Regions from separate parts of the Streptomyces sp. NBC_01498 genome, predicted to be linked through region 2. Evidence: riboswitches for the same ligand, from Rfam matches in the RefSeq annotation. Region 2 holds a riboswitch; each other region holds the start of a gene.
The links. A riboswitch is a leader RNA that binds a small molecule or an ion and turns the genes downstream of it on or off. The one in region 2 is predicted to bind cyclic di-AMP.
Positions count from the first base shown of each region.

Region 1: another riboswitch for cyclic di-AMP. It lies ahead of OG875_RS03000 (LysM peptidoglycan-binding domain-containing M23 family metallopeptidase); the one in region 2 lies ahead of OG875_RS11020 (C40 family peptidase).
Region 3: another riboswitch for cyclic di-AMP. It lies ahead of OG875_RS28085 (C40 family peptidase); the one in region 2 lies ahead of OG875_RS11020 (C40 family peptidase).

Region 1 covers NZ_CP109598.1:793,042-796,308, reverse strand. Annotated here, with positions in the region: gene OG875_RS03015 (helix-turn-helix domain-containing protein) at 1-358, shown strand, start outside; gene OG875_RS03010 (DUF6126 family protein) at 561-719, shown strand; gene OG875_RS03005 (tyrosine-protein phosphatase) at 749-1,552, opposite strand; cyclic di-AMP (ydaO/yuaA leader) riboswitch at 1,974-2,134, shown strand; gene OG875_RS03000 (LysM peptidoglycan-binding domain-containing M23 family metallopeptidase) at 2,137-3,102, shown strand; gene OG875_RS02995 (STM4011 family radical SAM protein) at 3,267-3,267, opposite strand, start outside.
Region 2 covers NZ_CP109598.1:2,650,070-2,653,336, reverse strand. Annotated here, with positions in the region: gene OG875_RS11020 (C40 family peptidase) at 232-1,410, opposite strand; cyclic di-AMP (ydaO/yuaA leader) riboswitch at 1,409-1,570, opposite strand; gene OG875_RS11015 (ATP-dependent DNA helicase) at 1,763-3,267, shown strand, end outside.
Region 3 covers NZ_CP109598.1:6,578,296-6,581,562, reverse strand. Annotated here, with positions in the region: gene OG875_RS28095 (ATP-dependent Clp protease proteolytic subunit) at 91-726, shown strand; gene OG875_RS28090 (hypothetical protein) at 734-1,042, shown strand; cyclic di-AMP (ydaO/yuaA leader) riboswitch at 1,380-1,551, shown strand; gene OG875_RS28085 (C40 family peptidase) at 1,555-2,025, shown strand; gene OG875_RS28080 (ATP-binding protein) at 2,095-2,529, opposite strand; gene OG875_RS28075 (8-amino-7-oxononanoate synthase) at 2,781-3,267, opposite strand, start outside.

The DNA.
Region 1 (3,267 bases), 1.9 Mb from region 2:
CCGCGCGGCGCGCGCGGAACCCGTGGAGGCCGACGGCTGGACGTACCGCCGGGCGGGCAGCGCCTCCGGCCGGGCCATGCAGCCCCTGCGGGTGACCGTGCCGTACGGGGCGCAGGGCGACCTCGTCCGGGTCCATCCCGGCGAGGAGTGGATCCATGTCCTGGAGGGCCGGCTGAGGCTGGGCCTCGGGGACGGCGTCCATGTCCTCGGCCCCGGTGACAGCGCCCACTTCGACTCGACCACACCGCACCGGCTCGCGGCGGCCGGCCCCGGCGGCGCCGAGCTGCTGTTCGTACACACCCTGCTGACCAGTCCCGTCGCCGAGCTGTGCCTGCCGGGCGGGGCCCACCGCCGCTGACCTGCGGTCAGCCACCACCGGACCGAGAGAGGCCGTCACCATGCCCGACACGTCACCGAAGCAGGAGCAGGAGCAGGAGCAGGAGCAGGAGCAGGACCTGGTCCAGGTCCAGGAGCGGCGAGGTCGGGAGCGGGCGCCGCTGTCCGAGGCGCCCGCACCGTCCGCCGCCTGCGACATGTCGGCCACGCCCGACTCACCCGTTATGTCTGACTCGTCCGCCGCGCCCGCTCCGTCCGTCATGGACGAGGAGCGCAATTTCCCCCGGGGTCTCGCCATCCGGCTCTTCGCCTACCTGGTCGCGGGCCATGTCCTGGCCGGCTTCCTCTATCTGCTCTTCGAGGCGGGCGCCAAAGGCCGGTAGGCCCTGTCCGGCGCCCGCCCGGGGCCGTACTACCCCTCGTCGACCAGGCGTGCCCGCAGCCGTTCGCGCCGCTCGTCCGTCAGCCCCAGCCCGTCCGCGAGGTAGCGGTCGATGCTGCCCCACGTCTCCTCCATCGTCGTGAACGCCGTTTCGAGATACACGGCACGCGCGTCGAAGAGGGGCGCCAGCAGTTCGAGCACCTCCGGCGACGTTCCCTCGGGCGACGGGTCGCCGCGGCGCACCAGATACCGGCGGGCCGGGGCGTTGGACTTCAGATAGTCGGCCTCGATCGCGTCCCGCTCCACGCCCACGGCGAGCAGCGACACCGCGACCGAGAGTCCGGCCCGGTCCTTGCCCGCCGCGCAGTGCATCAGCGCGGGCAGGCTCTCCTCCGCCAGCGCGTGCAGCACACGCCGGTGCTCGGCGGTGCGGTCCAGAATGATGGAACGGTACGAAGCGGTCATCCGGGACACCCCTTTGCCGTCCGCGAGGATGGACCGCAGCTGGTCGAGATCCCCGTGGCGGACCATCTTCCAGAACTCCGTGCCGTCGGCCGGGTCGGTGAGCGGGATGTTCACATTGCGTACGCCGGCCAGTTCGACGTCCAGGCCGTCGAGCTTCTGGTCGGCCGCGTTGCGGAAGTCGAAGATCGTATGCAGCCCCAGCGACGTGAGGAACGCTCTGTCCTCGGCGGTGGCATGGGCGAGGTGGCCGCTGCGGAAGAGCCGTCCGTACCGTACGCGCCGCCCGTCGACCGTGGGCAGACCGCCCACGTCGCGGAAGTTGCGTACCCCGGCCAGAACGGGCTCGGCCGACGGGATCTGCTGCGGCACCTCGTGCGTCACGTGAGCTCCTCCGCGTCTCCGGACGGCGCTGGTCGCCGACCTGTCGCGCTCCGACTTTACGACATGGGCACCCATCGAATAGTCGTACTAAAGGGTTTCTGGTCGTAATGCCGGATTGTGAGTAACACGCCCAGGAAGAAGGGGAGATGGAGGGAAATAGTCGTCCGTGGGTGAGCAGGATCTCATCCGTGACGGTGTGTGGCCGTGCCCGGCCGGGGGAGGCCGAGGGAATCGGTGCGACGCACGGAATTCACCGGTCCGTTTCCACGCAGGGTGACCGGTTCCGGCGGCCGGTATTCGCGGCACTGATTGCCGGAGCAAAGCAACGGGTTGTCCGCGCCGGTCCGCCCGGCTTAACGTCACCGCAATCCGAACGGACCGCCGAATCCTGCCGCCGTTCGGAATCCGCATCCATCCAGCACCCATTCACGTGTGGCAGGAGCGGGGGACCCAGGTAGTACGCCGTTCCGGAGAATCGGGACGGCTCGGGGTGAAGCCGCGTCAACGCGCGGCCGGGCATCTCCAGTCCGAACCCGACAGCTCACCTCGCAGGCGCCGGAGAGGAATTCGCCATGCCCGCAAAGGGTAAGCACCGCCGTCCGAGGAACAACCCGATAGTGCGTGGATTCGTCGTCGCCGGAACGGGCGGCGCGGCCCTCGCTATTCCGCTCGTGGGCGCCACGGGTGCCCACGCCGCCGAGCAGACCGGTGCCCCGTCGTCCGTCACCGCCGCGTCCGCCGCCTCCGTCGCGCACACGGCCGCCGCTCCCGCCGGGCAGCGGGCCGGGACCAAGCGCGGGTCCGTCTACACGGTGAAGCCGGGGGACTACCTCGCCAGAATCGCCCAGACGCACCACGTCCGGGGCGGCTGGCACACGCTCTACGAGGACAACCGCGAGGCCGTCGGCGACAACCCGTCGCTGATCCACCCGGGCCTCAAGCTCACCATCGGCGCCCAGGCCAAGGCGACGGCCGGGGGCCGTGCCGACGGCGCCGCGAAGAAGAAGGCCGCGCCCGCCAAGCCCGCCCCGGCGAAGCCCGCGCCCGCTCGGCCCGCCCCGAAGGCCGACACCGCCGCCGACACCGCCCCTGACACCACGGCCGCGCAGCCCGCCGCGCCGAGCGCCGCGTCCGGCTACACGGCCCCCGTCGACGGCGCCGCCATCACCACCCAGTACCGCGCGTCCGGCAGCAGTTGGGCCAGCGGCTACCACACCGGCGTCGACTTCGCGGTCGGCACCGGCACCACCGTCAAGGCGGTCGCCCCCGGCACCGTCGTCTCGGCGGGCTGGGCCGGGTCGTACGGCAACGAGGTCGTCATCCGGCACGACGACGGCCAGTACTCGCAGTACGGCCATCTCTCCTCGATCTCCGTGTCGGCGGGCCAGAGTGTCGGCGCCGGTGACCAGATCGGTCTCTCCGGTTCCACCGGCAATTCCACCGGTCCGCACCTGCACTTCGAGATCCGCACCGGCCCGGGATACGGCTCCGACGTCGACCCGCTGGCGTATCTGCGCGAGCACGGCGTTTCTCTCTGACGCCTTTCTCTCCCCGGTCCCGACCGCAATCGGATTCACCGGAATCGGCTCCGCCGCAATCGGATCCACCGGAATCAGCCGTCGGCCGGCACCCCCGTGTGCCGGCCGACGGCTGTTCGTCCTTTCCCGGTGGAAATAACTCCGGACCCGATGTCGCTCGCGCGT
Region 2 (3,267 bases):
CATCGGCCGGAGCGGCCCGGGACCGTCGCGCCGGTCAGACCGGGTGTCGCCGCCCTCACCCCGATGGCCGGGCTCTGATCGCTGCCGGGTGCGCCCGCCAGGACGGGACGGACCCGCCGTCGTGCGTCGGCGCCCGCCGGTACGATCGGCGGTGGCCCGCCACCGCTCACCGGCCCGAGCTGCCCGAGCTGGCTGCCGGAGCCGCCCGAGCCGCCCGAGCCGTCGGGTCGGTCAGGCCGGGCGTACCCCGCCGTAGATCGGCATGTAGTAGATCGACTCCTCACGTACGTTCGCCCCGGGCTTCGGCGCGTGGATCATCATGCCGTCGCCCTTGTAGATACCGACGTGGCTGATGTCGTCGTAGAAGAAGATGAGGTCACCGGGGAGCAGGTCCTCGGTGGCGACGCGCTGGCCCACCTCCACCTGGTCCCACGTCGTACGGGGAAGCTGCACACCCGCCTCCCTCCAGGCGGCCGCCGTCAGCCCCGAGCAGTCGTACGAGCTGGGGCCGGTGGCGCCCCACACGTACGGCTTGCCGATCTGGGCACGGGCGAAGGCGAGCACCTTCTGGGCCTTGGCCGCGTACGTACCGTCCGAGACGCCCGCACCCGCACCCGAGCCCGTTCCCGCGCCGGTGCCCGTACCGCCGCCCGTCGCGGGCGGCTGCTCCTGCCGGGCCGCCTCCTGGCGCCTGCGCTCCGCCTCCTTCTCGGCCTTCGCCTCGGCCTGGCGGCGCGCCTCCTGCTCCTTCTCGCGCTCCAGCTCCGCGAGCCGCGCCTTCTCCTCGGCCGTCAGCTCCGCCAGCAGCGACCGGGCCGCCGCGAGCTTGTTCTGGACCCGCTGCTTGCCCGCCTTCAGCGTGGCCTGCGACTCCGTCAGCGTCTCCAGGCTCTTCGTCGCGTCTGCGCGCTGCTCGGCCGCCGACCGCTGCTCCTTCTGGAAGTCCTCGACGGCCTGCTGCTGGCGGTCGGTCATCCGGTCCATCAGATGCGTCTGCTCGAAGTACGACTCCGGGCTGTCGGCGAACATCAGGGCGGCGGTGGGACCCACCGCTCCCGCGCGGTACTGCGCCGCCGCATACGTACCGAGGTCGCGCCGGGCCTCGTTCACCTTGTCGGCGCTCCGGGCCACCTGGTCCAGGGCCCGGTCCACCGACTCGCGCTGGGTGTCGGTCTCTTCCTTCGCCTTGTTGTACTGCTGGGTCGCCGTACCGGCCTGCCGGTACAGGTCGTCGACCTTCTTCTGTACCTCCTCCACCGAGGGATTCGGCTCGGTGGGCGCGGCGGTGGCGCTCTGCGACGAGAGCAGCGTGACCGAGGCGAGCGCCGCCGTCGTGAAACCGACGGCAGGGGTGTTCGCGCGCACTCCGGTGCGAGTGCGCGATTTGCGATGCGACGCCAAGGCCGGCATCTCCTTCCGTGGACCGCCTACCGGGTTAGCTGTCGGGTTCGGGCGGAACGGAAGGCTGCCCTACGGGCCGGGGAACACGGCCCGATTCACCCCGGTGGAACATGTGGGTCCCCGGTTCCGAACTCCCGTCGTGGAAGCCCGGATTCGGCGCGGACGGTCCGCTTGGCGCTGATCGCCGGTGGAGTACGAACCGCCTCGGCAGGCACGCTAGCCAATATGTGGTGCGGCTGTGAAGGTTGATGGCCGATATGCCCGATACGTTTTCGTGACCTTTCGCATAAACCTCCGTCCGCACCCCCGCGAGGCCATGTGGCGGACCACTGTCGGTGCGGCACTCTAGACTCAGGAAGCGATGAGCAGCCTCTTTGACGACAGCTTCCTGGCGGACCTCCAGACCTCGGCCGAGGAGGAGCCACCGCCGCCACCCGAGGACGCCGAGCCCGGGGGCACCGCTCCGGAGCAGGTGCCCGACGATCTCTTCGGAGGGAAGTTCGACGTGCCCCCGCCCCGGGACGCATACCACCGTGACGGCGCCCCCCGCACGGTCGTGGACCCGGCGGCGCTGCTCGAAGGGCTCAATGACGAGCAGCGGGCCGCCGTGGTGCACACGGGATCGCCGCTGCTCATCGTGGCGGGCGCGGGCTCCGGCAAGACTCGCGTACTGACCCACCGGATCGCGCATCTGCTGGGGACCCGTCGCGTACACCCCGGCGAAATACTGGCGATCACCTTCACCAACAAGGCCGCCGGTGAGATGAAGGAGCGCGTCGAGCAGCTCGTCGGACCGCGCGCGGCGGCCATGTGGGTGATGACGTTCCACAGCGCCTGCGTACGCATCCTGCGCCGCGAGTCGAAGCGGCTGGGCTTCACGTCCTCGTTCTCGATCTACGACGCGGCGGATTCCAAGCGGCTCATGGCCCTGGTCTGCCGCGATCTGGACCTCGACCCCAAGCGGCACCCCCCGAAGTCGTTCAGCGCCAAGGTCTCGAACCTCAAGAACGAGCTGATCGACGAGGAGACCTTCGCCGGCCGGGCCACGGACCCGTTCGAGAAGACGCTGGCCGAGGCGTACCGGATGTACCAGGGACGGCTGCGCGAGGCCAACGCCCTGGACTTCGACGACATCATCATGACGACGGTCCATCTGCTCCAGGCGTTCCCGGACGTCGCCGAGCACTACCGCCGCCGCTTCCGCCATGTCCTGGTGGACGAGTACCAGGACACCAACCACGCGCAGTACACCCTGGTCCGCGAGCTGGTCGGCCCCTCCGGCGAGGGGCAGGACCCGGCCGAGCTGTGCGTCGTCGGCGACGCCGACCAGTCCATCTACGCGTTCCGGGGCGCCACGATCCGCAACATCCTCCAGTTCGAGGAGGACTACCCGAACGCCACCACGATCCTGCTGGAGCAGAACTACCGCTCCACACAGACGATCCTCGGCGCGGCCAACGCGGTCATCGAGCGCAACGAGAGCCGCCGCCCGAAGAATCTCTGGACGAACGCCGGAGCGGGCGCCCGCATCACCGGTTACGTGGCGGACACCGAGCACGACGAGGCCCAGTTCGTCGCCGACGAGATCGACCGGCTCACGGACGCGTCCAAGGCCAAGGCGGGCGATGTCGCGGTCTTCTACCGGACGAACGCGCAGTCGCGTGTCTTCGAGGAGATCTTCATCCGCGTCGGCCTGCCCTACAAGGTCGTCGGCGGGGTGCGGTTCTACGAGCGCAAGGAGGTCCGCGATGTGCTGGCCTATCTGCGGGTGCTCGCCAACCCGGAGGACAGTGTCCCGCTGCGCCGCATCCTGAATGTGCCCAAGCGCGGGATCGGTGACCGTGCCGAGGCGATGATCGACGCACT
Region 3 (3,267 bases), 3.9 Mb from region 2:
CAGCCATCTTACGACCTGTACGTCCTGTACATTTTTTACGGACGGACGACCGGGACACGTCCGGCATCCGCGTCCGAGGAGAGGTACGCCATGAACCGCCCCGCCGCCCGCCACGTCCTGCCGGAGTTCACCGAGCGGACCAGCACCGGAACCCGCTCCCTCGACCCGTACTCCAAGCTCTTCGAGGGGCGGATCATCTTCCTCGGCACCCCGCTGGACGACACGGCGGCCAACGATGTGGTCGTCCAGCTGCTGAATCTCGAATACACCGCCCCGGACCAGGACATCGCGCTCTACATCAACTCCCCCGGCGGCCCGCTGAGCGCCATGACGGCCGTCTACGACACGATGCGGGTCGTCGGCTGCGACGTGTCGACCACCTGCCTCGGACAGGCCGCGTCGACCGCCGCCGTGCTGCTCGCCGCCGGCGCCCCGGGCAAGCGGATGGCGCTCCCCGGCGCGCGCGTGGTCCTCCAGCAGCCGGGAATCGAGGAGCCCGTACGCGGCCAGCCGTCCGACCTCGCCCTCCACGCGGAGGAGTTGCTGCGGCTGCGCGCCCTGATGGCGGGGGCCCTGGTACGGCACACCGGGCAGAGCGCCGAGCGGATCGACGCCGACATCGACCGGGACACGGTCTTCGACGCGGCGGGCGCCGTCGCGTACGGGCTGGTGGACGAGGTCACGCGGGACCGCAGGGCCTCCCTCGGCCTCAACACCCCCGGGTGAACGGCCGATGCCGACACCGGAACCGCCGCCGCTGCCCGCCCTGACCCGCGCCGAGGGCGATGTCGTCGACACCTACCTCCGGGTCGTGGACCTGGTCGGCCGGATCAACCCCGCGCGCACGGACGACACGTACGGCGCGCTGCGCGCCGCCCAGGCGCTGGTGGCGGGCGCCGCCGCCCTGCGTGACGCGCTGGCGCTGATGCACGCGCGGGGCGAGACGGAGCTGCACACGGCGACCCTGGACCGTACGCTCCGGGCACTCGACGGGGAGCGCAGGGCCCGGCGCGTCACCATGCCGCCCGGAACGGTGACTTGACGCGAACCTGCTGAGGACACGCGCCGGGCGGGCCCCTCCGCGCGGCGCGCGGCTGCCCGTTCGGCGTACCGACCCGCCCGGCGCGATCCGGACGGCGACTTGCGGCCCGGAATCCGCCGTCCGGCGGCAACCCCCCACGACACCGCAGGTACGGCGTGCGACCGGCCCTCTCCCGCGTTCACCGGATCGGGCGCATCTACACAAATAGGTCAAGCGTGACGAGAATCACATATCGTCGTTTCAACTCGGAAATGTGCTGAGGCCGCGTCAAGATCCGTCTGACGACAAGCCCCCGCCACCTCGGCGGGGCGGTCCGGGTGGACGCCGAGTCCTGCCGCCGCTCCGGATGCCTGGTCGACACGAGTGGATCGGCAGGAGTGGAGGACCCGGGCAGTTCGGGGCGGTCCGACCATGGACGGCTCCTCGGGGTGAAGTCGCAGCCGCGACCGGACATCTTCGCCTGTCCGAACCCGACAGGTCATCCTTCACAGGCGGCTGACGAAGGGTTGCGCATGTCCGCGCAGACACATGTCCCGTCGCTGCTCTCCCGGGCCGGTACCGCCTCGGTCCTCCTCGCCGCCGTCGGCGGCGCGATGCTGGCGCCCGCCGCCGTGCCCGAGGCCCACGCCCTGCCCGCCGCCTCCAAGGCGCTGAACGTGGCCGCTTCCAAGAAGGGCTCCCCGTACAAGTACGGGGCGACCGGCCCGCACCGGTTCGACTGTTCGGGCCTGACGCAGTTCTCGTACAAGAAGGCCGGCAAGAAGCTGCCGCGCACGGCGCAGCAGCAGTACAACAAGACCCGCCGGGTCTCCGCCTCCGGCCGCAAAAAGGGTGACCTGGTGTTCTTCCACTACAGAGGCAGCGTCTACCACGTGGGGATCTACGCCGGGAAGGGCAGGATCTGGCATTCCCCGAAGACCGGTCAGGTGGTGCGGCTGGAGCGCATCTGGTCCAAGGGCGTGCGGTACGGCCGGGTCCGGTGACGACCGCCGCCGCCACCCGGCCACCGCCGCCGTCCGCCCGCGGCGGCGCCCCGTCGCCGCCGGGTCCGCTCAGTCCCGGGTCCGGGGCGACGGCCAGGGCAGGGTGACCCAGACCGTCTTGCCGCCGTCCTCGGTGGGTGTGATGACCAGTCCGCCGCCGTACTCGGCGGTCAGCGACCGGACGATGACCATGCCGCGGCCGTGGTCCTGCCGGCCGTCGGCCGGGAGCCGGCGCGGCCACCGGGGGTGGCTGTCGGTGACGCCGAGGCGCAGCCACTCGTCGCGCTCCAGCCGGAGGTCGACCGTGAAGACCGGCGACCTGCCGAAGGTGTGCTGCACGGCGTTGGTCGCGAGTTCCGAGAGGATGAGGCGAACCGTTTCGGCGGTGTCGGAGCCGTCCGGCAGCCCCCACTCGGCGAGCACACGCGCGACATGTCCGCGCGCCTGGCGTACCGAAACCGGATCGCTCGGCAGGGTGACGGATGCTTCCTGATGGTCTGCCATGGCGACGCTGCCCCTTCCCACCGGGACGCAGACCGGCCTATGGCTGATGCCCGCGGGTACGTCCCCGGATTGCGCTGCGCGCCACACTGCCATCAACGGCGGCCCCGGGAGGGGTGATCCGCCGGGATTTGACCCCCTCTGTCGCTCTAAGCGGTGAACTCTGCGACGAGAGACCGGATGTGAACACGCTCAAGTTCCGGGTGTCCGCGGCCGAGAGGGGAGGCGCCCGCGTGGTGGCGTGCGCCGGGCGGTCAGCGGGCGTGCGCCCGTGCGTCGGCGGGGGCGGTCGCGACGATCGTGGCCAGCGCCTCCCCGATCTGCGCGTCCGTCAGGTCGGCGCGGGCGGTGAGCCTGATGCGGGAGATCCCGTCGGGCACCGACGGCGGCCGGAAGCAGCCCACCACCAGCCCGGCCGCCCGGCAGTCGGCGGCCCAGCGCACCGCCGCGCCGGGTGAGGGGGCCCGTACGGAGACGACGGCGGCGTCCGGGCGTACGGCGGTCAGCCCCGCCGCGGTCAGCCCCCGGTGCAGCGCGTGCGCGACGGCGCGGGCCCGCACCGCCAGCGACGGGTCCTCGCGCAGCAGCCGCAGACTCGCCAGCGCGGCGCCGGCCGAGGCGGGCGCGAGTCCGGTGTCGAAGATGAACGACCGTGCCGTGTTGACCAGTTGGTCGATCACCCGCGCCGGGCCGAGCACCGCGCCGCCCTGACTGCCCAGCGCCTTGGAGAGCGTGAGGGTG